3 regions of the Mycobacterium parmense genome follow, and region 3 is predicted to be linked to each of the others. Evidence: riboswitches for the same ligand, from Rfam matches in the RefSeq annotation. Region 3 holds a riboswitch; each other region holds the start of a gene.
The links. A riboswitch is a leader RNA that binds a small molecule or an ion and turns the genes downstream of it on or off. The one in region 3 is predicted to bind magnesium.

Region 1: another riboswitch for magnesium. It lies ahead of G6N48_RS07065 (PPE family protein); the one in region 3 lies ahead of G6N48_RS18535 (hypothetical protein).
Region 2: another riboswitch for magnesium. It lies ahead of G6N48_RS09010 (Rv1535 family protein); the one in region 3 lies ahead of G6N48_RS18535 (hypothetical protein).

Annotation. Positions count from the first base shown of each region.
Region 1 is NZ_AP022614.1:1,539,391-1,545,435, reverse strand. Features, by position in the region: gene G6N48_RS07070 (PPE family protein) at 372-1,571, shown strand; M-box (ykoK) riboswitch at 1,680-1,850, shown strand; gene G6N48_RS07065 (PPE family protein) at 2,226-3,428, shown strand; gene G6N48_RS07060 (PPE family protein) at 4,498-5,805, shown strand; gene G6N48_RS07055 (PPE family protein) at 5,864-6,045, shown strand, end outside.
Region 2 is NZ_AP022614.1:2,027,026-2,033,070, forward strand. Features, by position in the region: gene G6N48_RS09000 (DUF559 domain-containing protein) at 1-377, opposite strand, end outside; gene ileS (isoleucine--tRNA ligase) at 480-3,620, opposite strand; gene G6N48_RS09010 (Rv1535 family protein) at 3,907-4,149, opposite strand; M-box (ykoK) riboswitch at 4,429-4,598, opposite strand; gene G6N48_RS09015 (NAD(P)H-dependent flavin oxidoreductase) at 4,749-5,873, opposite strand; gene G6N48_RS09020 (carboxymuconolactone decarboxylase family protein) at 6,017-6,045, opposite strand, start outside.
Region 3 is NZ_AP022614.1:4,006,083-4,012,127, forward strand. Features, by position in the region: gene car (carboxylic acid reductase) at 1-15, shown strand, start outside; gene G6N48_RS18520 (hypothetical protein) at 18-635, opposite strand; gene G6N48_RS18525 (NADP-dependent oxidoreductase) at 821-1,765, shown strand; gene G6N48_RS18530 (NRAMP family divalent metal transporter) at 1,757-3,547, opposite strand; gene G6N48_RS18535 (hypothetical protein) at 3,616-3,828, opposite strand; M-box (ykoK) riboswitch at 4,096-4,323, opposite strand; gene G6N48_RS18540 (O-methyltransferase) at 4,449-5,108, shown strand; gene G6N48_RS18545 (acyltransferase family protein) at 5,112-6,045, opposite strand, start outside.

The DNA of each region.
Region 1 (6,045 bases), 2.5 Mb from region 3:
CCGTCTGACGCCGCGCTGCCTGGCGCGAAGCGCCGGAAACGGCCGCGGCCGGCAAACGGGCCCGGACTCCGGCAGGAGGTGGGCGGACTGGGCCGACAGGCAATTGCTGTGCGTAATCCATGACCGTTTCTCCGATCCGGTCGCGGCGCCCTGGTGCGGCCGTTGCGGACGGCCCGCCGCCGGGGACCTGACCAGACGCCGGGCAGCCCAGGTGCACGCCGATCCGCGGCGCCTCGACACCACGACAGCGGCCAAAATCCCAGACCGGGTCGGACCATCCCACAGGGAGATCCGATGTCAATTGTGCCGCAATCGAATTCGTCACCGGCTGGGTCAGGCCGCGATGAATCGCCAACGAGGGGGTGCTGACCGTGGACTACGGCGCCCTACCACCCGAGATCAATTCCACCCGCATGTATTCCGGTCCCGGCTCGGCGCCGATGCTGGCCGCCGCGGCGGCTTGGGACGGGCTGGCCGCCGAGCTGTACTCCACGTCGTCGACCTACCAAACGGTGGTCTCGGGCCTGGTCGGCGAAGGCTGGCTGGGGCCGGCGTCGGCCTCGATGGCGGCGGCCGTCGCGCCCTACGTGGTGTGGTTGACCGGCGCCGGGGCGCAGGCCGGGCAGTCCGCGGCTCAGGCCACGGCGGCGGCAGGCGCCTACGAGGCGGCGTACTCCATGACCGTGCCCCCGGCCGTCGTCGCGTCGAACCGGGCCCAGCTCGCCACGCTGATCGCCACCAACTTCCTGGGACTGAACACCCCGGCGATCGCGGCCACCGAGGCGCAGTACGGCGAGATGTGGGCCCAGGACGCGGCCGCGATGTATGCCTACGCGGCCAGTTCGGCGGTGGCCGCGGTCCTCAAACCGTTCAGCCAGCCGCCGCAGACGGCAAACCCGGCCGCGCAGGCGGCCCAGGCCGGGGCCGTCGCCCAGGCCACCGGCCCGGCCGCGGTCAGCGGCGCGCAGACGACGCTGTCGGAGTTGACGTCGGCCGTCCCGGCGGCGCTGCAATCCCTTGCGGCGCCGCTGAGTACGAATCCCGTCTGGCAGTTCCTGAACTCCAATTTCTTCAACGGGTTGAGCTCGGCCGGATACGTGAACCCCGCGATCATCACCCCCGCGGTCACCAGCGGGTTGTCGGACCTCAACTCGCTGCAGACCCCCGGATTGGTGCCCCCCGTCGCACCGCCCGGCGGCTTCAGCATCCCGTCGTTCGCGAGCCTGAACACACCCGCGTTCTCGAACCTGGTGTCGGCCAACGGCGCCGCGGGATACTCGGGCTTCGGCGGGGTTACATCAACGATGGCCCGTGCCACCCTGGTGGGGAGATTGTCTGTGCCGCAAGCCTGGACGACGGCAGCTCAGGTGGCGAACCCGGCGGGCGTGACATTCGCGGGGGGTGGCTGGACCAACGCGGTGGGCCCGGGCGCCGGTGCTGCGCAGGCGGTCCCGGCCGGCGTGCCCGGCATGCCGGGCATGCCGGCGGCCGCGTCGGGCCACGGGTTCGGCCACGGGCCGCGCTATGGCTTCCGCGTGAACGTGATGCCCCGGCCGCCGGCGGCCGGGTAGCTACATCCGCGAAAATCGCCGCGTGCAGCTGATTTCGGGGGTAGCCTGTTGCGAGTCGATGGCAAGTAGGCTTGACTCGCCTTGATCTTGGTGTCACCATAGCCAAAGCAAGCACCTCGCTAGGTGAGGCGTCTGCACGGATATAGGCCACTGACCTCGAACGTCGAAAGACGCCCAGGGTCAGGACAGCTCTTCCCGGCTTAAGGGTTGAGCCCAAGTGGCTTCCGGTCCTACCGGATACGCCGTGTGGTGCCAAAGCTCTGACGAGAGGGGTGCCGTGCCCGGGCGTTCGATCCGGGCGCTCCTCCCTATGTGCATTCGATGGCATCCCCGTATGCCTTGGCCGTGAGGAGGTGAGAGCGAGATGAGTCCCGACGATGGTCCGTATTCCAGATCGACGACCATTTCGTTGCGATCCGGCCCCGGCCGTAATGGCATCTGAATCGGTTTGACCCACCGATAGACAACCGCGCGTTTGCTTTTCGCGTGCGTGTTCAAACTTGCGGCAGCATCGTGGATTTCGTGGCCTCGACTTCCTGCTGCCGCGGAACCTGTTGATCCCCAACACATTCACCGCTGCGCTGCGCACGAGGTCGGTTCGTGTGCGCCCACCGAACCATAAAAAGCCCGACTCATCCGAGAAGGAGGCAGGCAATGTTGGACTTCGCAATGCTGCCACCTGAAATCAATTCCGGCCGCATCTACTCCGGTGCAGGTTCGGCGCCGATGCTGGCCGCCGCTTCGGCGTGGAACGGGCTTGCCGCGGAGCTGCGTTCGGCCGCGCTGTCCTACCACTCGGTGCTCTCGGCGTTGACCGGCGAGGAGTGGCACGGGCCGGCCGCGGCATCGATGGCGGCGGCGGCCACTCCCTACGTGGCGTGGATGAGCATCGCCGCCGCGCAGGCCGAGCAGACCGCGAGCCAGGCCGAGGCCGCCGCCGCGGCCTACGAGGCCGCATTCGCCGCCACGGTGCCGCCGCCGTTGATCGCGGCCAACCGCGCTCAGCTGGCAACGCTGATCGCCACGAACATTCTGGGGCAGAACACTCCGGCGATCGCGGCCACCGAGGCCCAGTACGCCGAGATGTGGGCCCAGGACGCGGCGGCCATGTACGGCTACGCCGCCTCCTCGGCGGTGGCGAGCCAACTGACGCCGTTCACCGAGCCGCGGCAGGCGACCACCGCCGGCGCGACGACGGCGCAGGCGGCCGCGGTCAGCCAGGCCGTCGCGACGCCGGCCGGGACGCAGCAGGGGGCGCTGTCGGAGTTGATGTCGGCACTGCCCACCGCGCTGCAGGGCCTGGCGTCGCCGACGTCGGCGACCTCGCCCGCCTCGGGGCTGTCCGGGGTTGTCGACCTGCTGACCGGATCAAGCTCGGGATCGACTGCGCTGGACAACTTCTGGAGCACCTGGGGACCGGACGCCAACATCTGGAACACGGTCTTCTCGTCGGGGTTCTACATGCCGAGCAACACGATGGCCCCCTTCCTGGGCCTGCTCGGGGCCCAGGCCGCCGGCAACGCGGCCGGCGACGCGGCAGGGCAGGCGGCCACCAGCGCGCTCGGTGACGCGGTGGCGGGACCCATCGGCGGGCTCGGCAGCGCGGTCTCGGCCGGGCTGGGCCACGCGTCGATCATCGGCCCGTTGTCCGTGCCGCCGAGCTGGACCGCGCCGGCACCGCTGGCCGGCCCGCTGGCTTCCACGCTGGGAGGCACCCCGATGGTGCCGCCCCCGGCGATGGCGGCCGGGCTGCCGGGGATGCCGTTCGGCAACGTGGCCGCCCAGCCGTACGGACGGGCCATGCCGCAGTATGGCTTTCGCCCCTCCTTCGTGGCGCGCCCGCCGGCGGCCGGATAGCGGGGGCCGGGCCGCGGAGTTCGCGCAGCCAAGCGAACCACGCTGCCCGCGCTGTCGACTCCGCATTTGCGGAAGCCAGGGCGGTCGGCGCAGGTTGACCAGGGTGCGACGCAAGTTCTGCCCAGCCACACGGGCTGCGCAAAAAGCCTATCTGTGTCGCTGTGCGCGAACCGCAGGGCAGGGCTCACAGTAAACCCCCAGTAGCTAATCAGCCCCGTGGCAGTTTAACTCCCTTAACCTTCTTGGTGAATTCTAGGAGAACTGTTATGCAAGTAACTAGGAGTCTCGCGGGTCGTGTGTTCGCGGCGCCCCTTTGCCTGCGGGTGGCTTCGCTGGGTGGCCGGCATGGGGCTCCCGTCCGCGACGCGTCGACCGCCGGCGATGTGACGGGCGGCGCGAGCGATACCGGCGCCGGGGGCCGACGGTGTCGTCGCCGCGAGCTGGGCGTGGCCGCATCCGCCGGTCGAAGACAACCGGGAGAAAACGCCCTCAGGTGTGAATCGCGGCACTCCGCTGCGGCCCGGCATTAGTCGTTCATCGCAATTACGAATTCTTTGCCACCAGCGAAATAGGGGGTTTGACAGATTCGAATAGTTTCGCAATAAAATAGGCACTCCAGGCATTGTGATGCTGTCGGCGATTTAGCCGCTGGCTCATTTAGCGTTGTGAGAAACTCGCACGGTTCTAGCTATAGTTCCGTGGATTATTCATGGGCGGAATCGTTCAGAATGCACAGGTCAGCGTGCTTTTTGGATGTTTCAGCCCTGGAAGTTCTCACACCGCGCGGAGGTGCTGTGACATTTACTTTTTACTTTAAGTTACTCAGCGGGAACCTCAGGTGAATACGGTCCGGTGACTGCTGCCGCTATATTTGCAGCGGAGCGTGGTTCGGAGTAAGACGGGCGACACTGCTGAACGTTTTGAGCGAAGGAAGTACGGGTCGATTGGATTTCAAGCACATGGATTCCAAGGCGCTTTTGATGGGTTTGGTAAGAGGTGCGGCGTGGTCGCGTACGGGGGTCGCATGCCGTGCATACCATGACGCCCACCCGAGGGACCGGAGGGTTTAATGTTCGATTTCGGTGCGCTACCGCCGGAGATCAATTCGGGCCGGATGTACGTCGGCGCCGGGTCGGGACCCCTGCTGGCCGCCGCGGCGGCCTGGGACGACCTCGCCTCGGAGCTGCAATCCGCCGGCGCGTCGTACAACTCGACGCTGGCGAGCCTGACGGCAGGACCGTGGACGGGTCCGTCATCGATAGCCATGGCGGCCGCCGCCGCACCCTACGTCGCGTGGATCAACTCGACCGGAGCGCAGGCCGAGCTGGCGGGCACGCAGGCCAAGCTTGCCGCGGCGGCGTACGAGACCGCCTTCGCCGCGACGGTGCCCCCGCCGGTGATCGCCGCCAACCGGGCTCTGCTGATGGCGCTCATCGCCACCAACTTCCTGGGCCAGAACACGCCGGCAATCGCGGCCACCGAGGCCCAGTACGCCGAGATGTGGGCCCAGGACGCTGCGGCCATGTACGCCTACGCAAGTTCCTCCTCCGTGGCGACCCAGCTGCAGACGTTCGTGGAGCCGCCGCAGACGACGAGCAACACGACCGCCCAGGCCGCGGCGGCCACCCAGGCCGCCAACACTCCCGCCGCGTCCGTCGGTTCCGAGGTGTCGCAGTTCCTGAACTACGTGCCGACATTCCTGCAGAATCTGGGATCGACCCTCGTGTCACCGACGGCACCGACGGCGACGACCGGGAACCTGCTTTCGGGGCTCAATCTGCCGCAGTTGGTGAACCTGTCCGCGCTGCCCCCGGGACTGAACGCCGACCTGACCGCCTGGAACAACATCATCTCGGTCACCGCCAGCGGGCCCTACTCCCTGCAGGGCCTCACCTCCATAGCGGGTGGCCCGTTCCTGTCGTTCGGGCAGGTGTACTCGTATGCCCAGAACGGGCAGGGCCTTGCCGCCTTCGGCGCGGTGAAGCCCATCACCGGCGCCCTGGCGCCGTTGACCAGCGGTGCCGCGGTGAACCTGAGTTCTGCTGTCGGGGGCGTGCCGGTATCGGGAGCGATGGGTAAGGCGGCGCTGGTCGGCAGCATGTCGGTGCCGCAGGGCTGGACCGAGGCCGCTCCGGCGATCCGGACGCTCGCCCAGGTGCTGCCCGCCAACCTGGCCGCCGCTCCGGCGGCCTCGCTCGCTGGCGAGGGCGGCGTTTTCAGTCAGATGGCCCTGTCGAGCCTGGCCGGACGTGCGGTGGGCGCCGCCACGTTCCAGTCCGCGAGCAGCGGCAGCGCAGCGGCCAGTGCACTCGGTGGGGTGCTCGAGGCCGACCCCGCCGCCGCCACCATCATCGTGATCCCGGTGCTGGAGGACTGACGGCGATGACCAACGAATCCTTCACCCAGGCGCGACCGATCAGGCAAGGGGTCTAGACATGTTTTACGGAGCATTCCCGCCGGAGTTCAATTCGGGCCGCATGTACTCCGGCCCCGGATCGGGGTCGATGCGCGCTGCCGCCGCGGCCTGGGAGGGCCTGGCCAGCGAGTTGCAATCGACCGTGGCCTCGTACTCGGCGGTGATCGACGGCCTGACCAACGGGGTGTGGACCGGCCCGTC
Region 2 (6,045 bases), 2.0 Mb from region 3:
AATCCCGGCCGCCGGCCCAGGTCGAACGCGGTCCGCGCGGGTGAGGTGACGGGCACGCCGGCGACGAGCACGCTTTCTCCGGGGAGCAGCGTCTCGTCGCGCGCGACGATCAACGGTGGCGGCCGCTTGCGATCGGTGATCAGCTCGGCGGGGGCGCCGGCGTCGACCCACTCCGCACCGAGCAGCGCCGACGCGGAGTGGCCGCAGACCACGGCCTTCCTGCCCGACCAGAGCCACGCGGCGATCGCGCGATCCCGGGCGGTGAGCGGGCCGCCGCGTCGGCGATAGACGTTGCGGTAGATCCGCGTGCAGGACCTCCGCAGCTCACGCTCGGTCAGCGCGCCTCCTTTGACCGCTTCGGTGCCGACGAAGGGCATTGCATCCACCGGAGCAGGATGCCACGGCCCTCCGACACGTCACGAGAGTGCAGCTACTGACGGCTTCACTCGGGAAACGCGTTGCCCGTTGCACTTTCGCGCTCAGGAGCGGGCGATGCTCACCCGCACGCCGTCGCCGATGTCGACGCCGTCGGCCGGATCGCCGAATTCGAAAGCCGTGGCGAGGATCTCCCCCGCGATCAGATCGCGGTGGGCCGCCGCCCAGTCCGCCCGCCCGGCCGGCACGGACATCACCACGGAGATGCGATCGGACACGTCCAGCCCGGTCGACTTGCGCAACTCCTGCAGCTCGCGGATGCGGTCCTTGGCCCAGCCCTCGGCCTCCAGCTCGGGGGTCACCGTCGCGTCCAACACAACCAGCCCCGACCCGTCGGGCAGCGCCGCGGTGTAGTCGGGGTCGGCGGCGACCAGCCGCGAGCTGTACTCCTCGGGCCGCAGCACGGCCGGGCCGGCGCTCAGCGTGCCGTCGGGGTTGACGACGCCCTCCCCCGCCTTGACCGCCTTGATGGCGGCCTGCACGTCCTTGCCCAGCCGCGGCCCGGCCACCCGCGCGTTCACGGTGAGCTCGAAGCGGCCGTAGGTGTCGATCGCGTCCGTGAGCTCGACGGACTTGACGTTCAGCTCGTCGGCGATCAGATCGACGAATGGCTCCAGCCGCTTCGGGTCCTGCACGGCCACAGTCAGTTTCGGCAGCGGCAGCCTGACCCGCAGCTTCTTGGCCTTCCGCAGCGACGACGCCGCCGAGCACACTTCGCGCACCTGGTCCATCGCGGCCACCAGGTCGGCGTCGGCGGGCACCTCGCCGGCCTCCGGCCAGTCGGTCAGGTGCACCGACCGCCCGCCGGTGAGGCCGCGCCATATGAGCTCGGTCACCGACGGCAGCAGCGGGGCGGCCAGCCTGGCCGTCACCTCCAGCACGGTGTGCAGGGTGTCGATCGCGTCGACGTCCTCCTCCCAGAACCGCGAACGCGACCGCCGCACATACCAATTCGTCAGCGCCTCGGTGAACAGACGGAGGTGCTCGCAGGCCCGCGAGATGTCACAGCGATCCATCTCGGTGGTCAGGTCGTCGCGCAGCGCGGCCAGCTTGGCCAGGATGTAGCGGTCCAGCACCTGCCGCGAATCGGTGCGCCAGTTACCGGCTTTGGGCGCGTAGAGCGCCAGGAAGCTGTAGGCGTTCCACAGCGGCAGCAGCACCTGCCGCACGCCCTCGCGGATGCCCTGCTCGGTGACGATCAGGTTGCCGCCGCGCAGGATCGGCGAAGCCATCAGGAACCACCGCATGGCGTCGGAGCCGTCGCGGTCGAACACCTCGCCGACGTCGGGGTAGTTGCGCAGCGACTTGCTCATCTTCTGGCCGTCGGAGCCCAGCACGATCCCGTGCGCCACACAGGTTTTGAACGCCGGGCGATCGAACAGCGCGGTGGCCAGCACGTGCAGCGTGTAGAACCAGCCGCGGGTCTGGCCGATGTACTCTACGATGAAGTCGCCCGGGTAGTGGGTCTCGAACCAATCGGCATTCTCGAACGGGTAGTGCACCTGGGCGTACGGCATGGACCCGGAGTCGAACCACACGTCGAGCACGTCGGGGATGCGCCGCATCGTGCTGCGACCGCTCGGGTCGTCGGGGTTGGGCCGGGTCAGCTCGTCGATGTAAGGCCGGTGCAGATTGTCAGGGCGCACCCCGAAATCGCGCTCCAGCTCGTCGAGGCTGCCGTACACGTCGATCCGCGGATGGGCGGGGTCGTCGGACTTCCACACCGGAATCGGGGTGCCCCAGTAGCGGTTTCGCGAGATCGACCAGTCCCGGGCGCCCTGCAGCCACTTCCCGAACTGGCCGTCCTTGACGTGCTCTGGATACCAGGTGATCTGCTGGTTGAGTTCGACCATCCGGTCCCGGAATTGGGTGACCGACACGAACCACGACGACACCGCCCGGTAGATCAGCGGGTTACGGCAGCGCCAGCAGTGCGGGTAGGGGTGCTCGTAGGTCTCGTGCCGCAGCAGCACCGCGCCGTTGGCGGCCACCGGGCCGCCGGCGTTCTTCAGGTCGCGGATGATGTGCGGGTTGGCGTCGAAGACGCGCTGGCCCCGGTAATCCGGCACGCTGGAGTCGAAACGCCCTTTCGAGTCGACCGGGGTGACCGGCACGATGCCGGCCGCCTCGCAGACCGCCATGTCGTCCTCGCCGTAGGCGGGCGCCATGTGCACGATCCCCGTGCCGTCCTCGGTGGTCACGAAGTCGCCGGGCAGCACCTGAAAGGCGTCGGCAGTGTCCATGAAATACGGAAAAGGCGGCAGGTATCGGGTGCCGAGCAGGTCGGCGCCGCGGTAGCTGCCGAGCACCTCGGGTTCCTCGCCCAGCTCACGGGCGTAGGCGGCCAGCCTCGCCTCGGCCAGCACGAATCGCCGCTCCCCCACCCGGACCTGCACGTAGGTCACCTCGGGGTTGACCGCGACCGCGAGGTTCGACGGCAGCGTCCACGGCGTCGTCGTCCAGATCAGCAGGTAGGCGCCGTCCACCGGGCCGCCGACCGCCTGGAATCCCACCGTGAGTGCCGGGTCCTGCCGGCTCTGGTAGACGTCGTCGTCCATCCGTAGTTCGTGGTTGGACAGGGGGGTTTCGTCGCGCCAGCAGTACGGCAACACGCGATAGCCCTCGTAGGCCAGGCCCTTGTCCCACAGCTGTCTGAACGCCCAGATCACCGACTCCATGTACGGCAGATCCAGCGTCTTGTAGTCGTTGTCGAAGTCCACCCAGCGGGCCTGGCGGGTCACGTAGGCCCGCCACTCATCGGTGTAGCGCAGCACCGATTCGCGGCAGGCGTCGTTGAACGCGGCAATGCCCATGTCGTCGATCTGGGACTTGTCGGTGATGCCGAGCTGGCGTTCGACTTCGAGTTCGGCGGGCAGCCCGTGGGTGTCCCAGCCGAAGCGGCGCTCGACCTTGTAGCCACGCATGGTGCGGTACCGCGGGACGATGTCCTTGACGTAACCGGTGAGCAGGTGCCCGTAGTGCGGCAGCCCGTTGGCGAACGGCGGCCCGTCGTAGAACACGTATTCCTCGGCGCCGTCGCGGCGGGCGATGCTGGCGCGAAACGTATCGTCGCGGGCCCAGTAGTCGAGGACGTCGAGCTCGAGCGCCGGAAAGTTGGGGGCGCCGTCGGCCAGCTTCGGATATGCCCGGACGGGCTGAACCCCGTGGTCCGTCTGATCAGTCACGATGCGCGTCGTCTCCCGTGCCGTTACTCAGGCCGGGGACGACGACGCGCCAGTGGCGCGAGCGCCGCGGTACCACCCCGCTTGCCGCGCTGCCGCGCGGCCGCTCGTTGAAGGCTGTGACGGGCCTACCCGTTCGGTTCTACTGGGCCGGGCCGGCTGTTCTTCCGAATGCTCCCCGGTGATGGCCGGATCGACGCGGTTAAATGCTACCGCGAGACTGCAACTGCCGACGCAAACGCCGAGCGACTCCGTCGGCAGTTGCCGCCTCGCGGTGCAAAACGCACCATCAGGCCCGCACTTCGAGCACACCGGCCCGCCACAGGGCGGCGTACACGTGGCGCAGCGGGATGCTCAGCAGCCGGGCCGCGCCGTCCACCAGCGGGTCGCCGGCCGCGACGGAACGCAGGACGTCGGCGCCGCGCGTCGCCTTCTTGGGTGCCGCGGCTGCGACGGTGTCGGCGTCGCGCACCACCGTCAGCTTGCGGGCGGGGGCCACGGCTACCACTTCGTCGTACAGAACTGCGGTCATGATCGCCTCCTAGAGGGACTCCAAACGGGGATTAACTGGACTGACGTGTCCCGTCCCGTTGTGGTTCCGGTTCCAGAAACGCTTGGCCGATAAGGCGTTTAGCGTTACGACGACTCAGGCGAGAACGTCGTGCCGGAGACCGGATCGGGACGCGTAGTTCGGATATCGATCCGGACTATCGCTGGAACTCATACGTCCCTCACCTCCTCGCGGTCACGACATGCGCGGTTGTCCGCGCACGATTGCAGCAGGAGAACAGGACCCGACAAATGCCGGAGAACCGCACCCCTCTCGTCAGAGCTTCGACACCACACGACGTGTCCGGTTGCCCGGAAGCCACCTGGGCTCAACCCTTAATCCGGGAGGAGCTGTCCTGACCCGGGGCGTCTTTCGACGTTCGGGGTCAGTGGCCTGTATTCGTGTAGACGCCTCACCTAACGAGGTGCATACCTGACCGATGATGCACGACGGGTCCGACAGGGTCAAACTTCTCGGCAGCACTTTTCCGAATCTTTACGAAGTTCCCCGGGACGCACACAGGACGCACACAGGCGCTGTCCAGCTTCGGTATTGAGCGGCGGATGCGGCAACGGGGTCGCTCACCTGTCCACCAGGCCGTCGAGGCGCCCGATCGTGTCGATGAACTCCTCGACCATGTCCAGGACGACCGAACGCGCCGGCCGGACCCGATCCAGCGAACCGACCACCTGACCCACGAAATAGGTGGCCAGCTCGCGGGCCTGAGAACCCGACTGGGCGGCCGCCTTGTTGATGCGCACCTGCGACTCGGTGACCAGCGCGCTTTGCAACGGCATGCCCAGCGGATCGGGGCTGTCCCGCCGCTCCCACTCGTCGGTCCAGGCCGTGCGGAGCATCCGCGCCGGCTTGCCCGTCAGCGAGCGCGAGCGCACGGTGTCCGAGGAGGTCGCGGCCAGGAACTTCTCCTTGACGACGGGGACCGTCTCGGCCTCTTCGGTGGTCAGCCAGACCGACCCGCACCACACGCCCTCGGCCCCGAGGGCCAGAGCCGCGGCGACCTGACGACCGCGGGCGATGCCGCCCGCGGCCAGCACGGGAGTCGGCGCGACCGCGTCCACGACCTCCGGCACCAGCACCATGGTGGCCACCTCGCCGGTGTGCCCGCCTGCCTCGGTGCCCTGCGCGACGATGAGGTCGACGCCCAGCTCCGCGTGCCGCCGCGCGTGCCGCGTGGTGCCGGCCAGCGCGGCGACCAGCACATCGTGGTCGTGGGCGCGCTCGACCAGGTCGGCGGGCGGCGAGCCGAGCGCGCTCGCGATCAGCCGAATGCGGTGGGCGAAAGCCACTTCCACCAGCGGCTCGTAGCCCTTCGGTGAGATGTTGAGGCCGCCCGCGGAGGCCAGCCCCTCGTCGGGGGCCGCGGTGACGCCGTAGCGGGACAGCAGGTCGTCGACGAACGCGCGGTGTTCCTCGGGCAACAGTGTGCGGGCCTGTTTCGCGTCGATCCCGCCCCGCTCGGCACCGACGTACTTCGGCGGCAACAACAAATCGACGCCGTAGGGTTTGCCCCCGGTCTGCTCGTCGATCCAGCACAGCTCCTTTTCGAGCCGCTGGGGGCTGTGTGCGACGGCGCCGAGGACTCCGAATCCGCCGGCGTTGGTCACCGCCGCCACCACGTCTCGGCAATGGCTGAAGGCACAGATGGGGAACTCGACGCCGAGCATCTCGGCCACTGCGGTTCGCATTGGCCAGACGCTAGAAGTCGGTGGCGCTCAGGTCAATCAAGCTCCCGGTCGGCCCCGCGCCGAACGCGTACCCGGGGCGACGAAATCCCGTATCCCACAACGTGGTTGGCCGTTCGCACGGCGTCCGGGGGAGCGGGCGGCGCTCAGCCGGGCGGGCGACCGTCCGGTGGCC
Region 3 (6,045 bases):
CTGGGCCTGGTCTAGGGTCAGCTCGGCATGCCGCTCTTGATGGCGGCGTCCTGCTTGCGCGCGACGTCGGTCGCGACGCTCGAATCGACGGGATCGTTTGGTGCGCTGTCGAACTCGAGGTTGACCAACGCCTTGCCCTCCCCGAACAGCACCACCGTGACGGCCGTGGAGTTGTCGGGCGACTTGCCGGAGATGATCGATCCGTTGGAGCCGATGTCGACGGGCTGCCAGGTCCCGCTGACCTTGCCCGCGTAGTTGGTCTTCGTGTTGTCGAGTCCGGCCGCCGCGGTCGCCGGGTCGGCGAGGATCAGAATCGTGTCGCCGATGCGGCGGCTGTTGTCGGCGTTCGCGAAGAGCTGGGCGACACCGGCCGCGTTGTTCGGGTTCAGCACCGGCGGCTGGGGCGCGGTGAAATCGCCACCGATGTCACTCGGCTTGATGAGCAGGGCGCTGTAGTCCATGGGCTGTCCCGGCGGCGGACTGGCCACCGCGCTCGTCGATGACGACACCGAAACCGAGGATGTCGCCGGCGTCGACGTCGAGGCGTCCTTGTTGCCGCCGCAACCGGTGATCGCGGTGGCAACCGCGACAGCGACGACCGTGCAGCCGGCAAGAGTCATCCGAGAAGCTTCCATGGCATTCCTTCCCCGACCTGCATGAGTCTTCACAGCGACGCGAAAGCCGCCGCGTCACCGGCGCGACCGGACGGCGCCTCTAGAACATACGCGCACACGCCGACGGGCGTTGTGAGTTTGCTCCTATGCTGACGGGTACCGGCCGGCGGGACACAGCGGATCGGGCGCGGGATGAGGAGACGGATATGACGGTTGCGGCGGCGCGGGCAGTGCGGTTCGACCGGTACGGAGACCGCGACGTCCTGTACGTCGCGGATGTCGAGATGCCGGCGCCGGGGCCCGGCGAGGTGGTGGTCGAGGTGCGCGCCGCGGGGATCAACCCCGGCGAGGCCGCGATCCGCAGCGGGGCGATGCACGACATGTTCCCGGCCACGTTCCCCTCCGGCCAGGGCAGTGATCTCGCCGGCGTCGTCACCGCGGTGGGGTCGGGCGTCACGGAATTCTCCGTCGGCGACGAGGTGCTCGGTTTCAGTCTGCGCCGCTCCAGCCACGCCACCCACGTCGCCGTCCCAGTGGGCCAGCTGATCCGCAAGCCTCCCCAATTGAGTTGGGAGGCAGCAGGTTCACTATACGTCGCGGGCGTGACGGCCTACGCGGCCGTCCGGGCGGTCGACCCGCAACCGGGTGAGACCGTCGCCGTCTCGGCCGCCGCGGGCGGTGTCGGCAGCCTGGTGGTGCAACTGCTGGTGCTGCGCAAGGCCGTGGTGCTGGGGATCGCCGGGCAGGACAACGCCGACTGGCTGCGCGACCACGGTGTCATCCCGATCACCCGGGGCGACGGGTTGGCCGAACGACTTCGGCAGGCGGCCCCCGGCGGCATCGACGCGTTCATCGACCTCTTCGGCCCGGAGTACATCGAACTCGCAGTCGACCTCGGCGTGGCGCCCGAACGGATCGAGACGATCATCTCGTTCCAGAAGGCGGCCGAGGTGGGCGCGAAGACCGAGGGCAGCATGGACGCGTCGACACCGGAGGTGCTCGCAGAGCTGGCTGACCTGATCGCCCGCGGCGCCATCGACCTCGACATCGCCGCGACCTTCCCGCTGGACCGGGTCGCCGACGCGTTCGAGGTGCTCGAACAGCGGCACACCCACGGCAAAATCGTTCTGCTGCCCGGCGTTTCAGAATGAGCCGGCCGGGGCCACGATGCCGGCCTGCACGATCTTGACGATGACGAAGATGACGGCCACCACCAGATAACCCCGCAGGGTGAACAGGCCTGCACGACGCATCGGCGACATGGCCGGGCGGTCGAGCAGGGCGAAGTTCGGTGTCTGCCAGCCGGCCCGGTCCGCTCGACGCACGGCCCGGCGCTCGGCGCGCGTGAGCAGCGCCGCGTCGTCGAGTGCATCGATTTCATCCGGGTTCAGACCACCCCCGAGCGTCAGCACGATGGCCGCCGCGTCCCGCCGTTGCCGATGTCTGCGGCCGGCAACGATGACCGCGGCGCCGCCGACCACGCCGACCACCGCGCCGGCCGCCAAACCGGCCTCGATCGTGAACGTCGAGAGGCCCGGAAAGAAGGTGGTCGCCGTCAGTGCCAACGACAGCAGCACCAGGCACCAGATGATGGTCCACGCAACGATGTTCTGCCGCACGGAATTAACCCACGGGCCCAGCACCGCGCGGTCGTTGCAGAGCAGGACCAAAAAGACGGTGGCCGAAGGCAACAGCACACCGGCGAGCGCCTGGACGCCCTGGGTCACCAGGCCCAGGACATAGTCCGGGCTGAAGGCGATCGCGGCCGAACCCGCGAGCAGCAACGCATAACCGCCGTAGAACGATGGGGCCTCGCTGATCTTCCAGTGCAGCGAATGCCGTCTCCCTATGGCATCCCCGACGGCATAGGTGGTGGCCAGCCCGACGGCGTTGGCGCCGATCAGCGATGCGTCCAACAGGATGATGGCGAACAGCACACCGGCCGTCCCGCCCAGGTGCCTGGACAGATCCGACGCCACCGCGCCGGCATCGGTGAAGTTGCCGGCGTCGGGACTACCGCCCAGTCCGAATGCGGTCACCGCCATCAGCGCCGTGGCACCCGTCATGACCACAACGATTCCGACGACCAGGTCGGCCCGGCCGTAGGGGATCCATCGCGCGGTGATGCGCTTGTCGACCACGTTGGATTGCTGAAAGAACAACTGCCATGGCGCCACCGTGGTCCCGACGATCGCGACGACCAACAGCAGCACGGTGGAGTCGAGCCCACCGGGGAATTGCGGGATCAGCCCGGCGACAGACGCTTTCGGGGAGGGATGCGCCAGCAGCACCATCGGGATTATCACGAGGTTCACCGCGATCAGCGCGAACATCAACCGCTCCCAGCGCCGAAACGACCCCCCGGCCACCACGGCGAAGAGCAACACCGCCGCCGCCGGGATCGCGACGATTTTCGGGCAGCCCAGAAAACCCAAGGCCAGCGATACGCCGATGAATTCTGTGACGATCGTCAAGGCGTTCAGGATCAACAGATCCCCGACGCTGAATGCGCCCCAGAACCTGCCGAACCGCTCGAAGATCAAGCGCGCGTGCCCCACCCGGGCCACCGCGCCGAGCCGCAACACCATTTCCTGATTCACGTACAGCACCGGAATCAGCAGAACCAGGGTCCACAAGAGGCCCATCCCGTAGTTCTGGCCCGCCTGGGCGTACGTCGCGACTCCGCCGGCGTCGTTGTCGCCCACCATGACGATGAGTCCGGGGCCGGTGATGACCAGCAGGGTCCGCAGGTGACGCCAGCGGCCGCTGAAGGCGTCCGATTCGTCGCGACGGATACGTCCGAACGCGCCGACGATGTCACCGACGTGAGCAGAATCCAGCACGTTCGGCCCGGCGTCCACATCCGGGTCGGCTGGTGCGATGCGGCCGAACAGGGAGATGCGGCGGCCGACGCGGGTCGGGATCGAAGTCATCGGATCCTCGCTATCGTGAACACGTTCGGGCTCGGGCCAAGTGGGGCATGCGGGGGCGGCGGAAACGATCACCGGCGGTTGCCGGCCTCACGCGGCGGATGCCCGCCGGGCGGGGCCGTGACAACCGCGATGGGCATCCGGGACACGTACAGGTCGGCGCGCTCCTGCGCGCTGAGCCCACGCGACGCCCGCACCTTCGTCAACAGCCGGCCGGCGCGCACCCGGGCCCGGCAGCGCAGCGACGAGCCACCGGAAAAACGTTGTGTGACAAACAAAGCCATGATCTTCTCCTGCCGCGTGCCCGCCCGGACCCCGTCACCAGCGCACTGGGGGCGGCGCAAATGCCGCGCGCAGGGGTGACGGCCGCCTGATGCTCAGGCCGTCAGCAGGATGCCGGATCCGGATCGGGACAAGATGGAATTCGGATAGGGACTGTCGCCCGGACTGCTCTCGCTCATCTCGCCCTCACCTCCTCACGGCCAAGACACACGCGGGTGTCATCACATTCACCTGAACGGAAGAGGCACGAGAAGGCGGCGGAACCGCCTGCCACACCCCTCTCGTCGGAGCTTCGGCACTGCACGGCGTATCCGGACTTGATCTATGGTCGCGACCCGCCGCGCCCGGCGTCGCCGCGCTTGCGATCGCTCCTCGTCCGGAAGCCACTTGGGCTCAACCCTTGGGTCCGGGAAGAGCTGTCCTGACCCGGGGCGTCTCTCGACGTTCGGGGTCAGTGGCCTGTGTCCGTGCAGACGCCTCACCTACCGAGGTGCTTGCGCCGTCCATGGTGGCACCGAAACCCATCAGCCGTCAAACGTCTTTACGTAACCCTTGCTTCAGGCTCCGGTAACCATATGGCCGGTTCGCCTTTCGCGACATCGCGGGGAATACGCTCGATGGCATGGCCAACACTCTGCAGGAACCCAGGGTCGCGAACGCGCTCGACCGCATGTACACCGAGGCAAAGAACCAGATGTCGCTGCTGCGCGACAGACACGGCGAGCTCCAGCGGAAGATGACCGCGCAGGAGCGCGCCGACGCGATGAGCGAGTTCTACATCCCGGTGACTCCTGAGGCCGGCCGGTTGCTCTACTCCCTGGTGCGGGCCACCAAGCCGGCCACGGTCGTCGAGTTCGGGATGTCGTTCGGGCTCAGCGCCGTTCACCTCGCATCCGCCGTGCGCGACAACGGCACCGGTCGGGTGGTGACCACCGAGCTCAGCGCGACGAAGATCGCCGCCGCGAAGAACACCTTCGCCGAAACCGGGCTGGCTGACCTCATCACCGTCCTCGAAGGGGATGCGCTGTCCACGCTGGCCGGCCTGGAGGGTCCGGTCGACTTCGTCCTGCTCGACGGCTGGAAGGATCTCTACCTGCCGATCATCGAATTGCTCGAACCGCGCCTGTCGCCGGGCGTGCTCGTCGTCGCCGACAACACCAATTCTCCCGAAACCCAGCCGTATCTCGACCGGGTGCGCAACCCGGACAACGGCTATGTCAGCTTCAACTTCCTCGTCCGAGACAGCGACAGCATGGAAATCAGCTGTCGCACGGGCGGTTAGCAACTAGCGCAGGGATTCCTCGAGCCACGGCGTCAACCACTTCACACCTTCCGGCGTGAGGTGGACGCCGTCGCTGCGCACCTTGATCCCGTCGACCTTGGCGGTGTAGACGCCGTCCGGGCACAGCTTCTTGTTCAGATCCAGAATCTGCACGTTGGGATGCCCGCTCACGGTCTTGCGAAGCATCGCGTTCCACAGGTTGACCCGGTCGGGTTGATCCTCCGGGTACAGCCGGCCGTCGGGTTTCTCCCCGCCACGGCTGTACGGCACCGTCGCGACGACGACGCGAACGCCGTTGGCGCTGACGATGTTCAGCGCCCGCTGCAATTCGGCGTTGAGGTAGGAGTCGAACGTCGGGTCGCCGATGTGGGTCCACTGTCCCTCGTTGACGCGGTCCACCGTCTCCCAGCGTCCGATCACCAGCAGCGCGGCGTCTGGCTGGTCCCGGCTGATCTGATTCGCCCAGCGAATCGGCCAGCCGTCACATTCCTGCCGTTGCTCGAGCGTCTGCCCGAGGTAGCGGTACGGAGTGCCGCGCACCAGGCTGCAGCCGATGACGGTGTGGTCCAGGAAGGCGAAGCCCGGGGTCGGCGGCAGATAGTGCATCCACGTCCAGCCAATGGAATCGCCGAAAACCGATACAGTGAACGGGCGGTTGGGGTTTCGCGGGCCGACCTGCCCGCTGCCGCCGGGCGGCGACGGAGACACCGCGGCGACCGCCGAGACACCGGGCGGCAGGCCGGCTTCGCGCAGCGCCGGGCCGGTTCCGACCGGGACCACCAACAGCGTCACCGCGGCGGCGCTGGCCACGGTGGCCGCAGCGAGCGGCAACAGCGGCACCCGGGCCGGCCGCCAACGCCTGATGGGCTGTTCGATCAGCCACCACGACGCGACGGCCACCACCAGCGTGGCACCGCAGCGCGCGGCGAACAGCTGG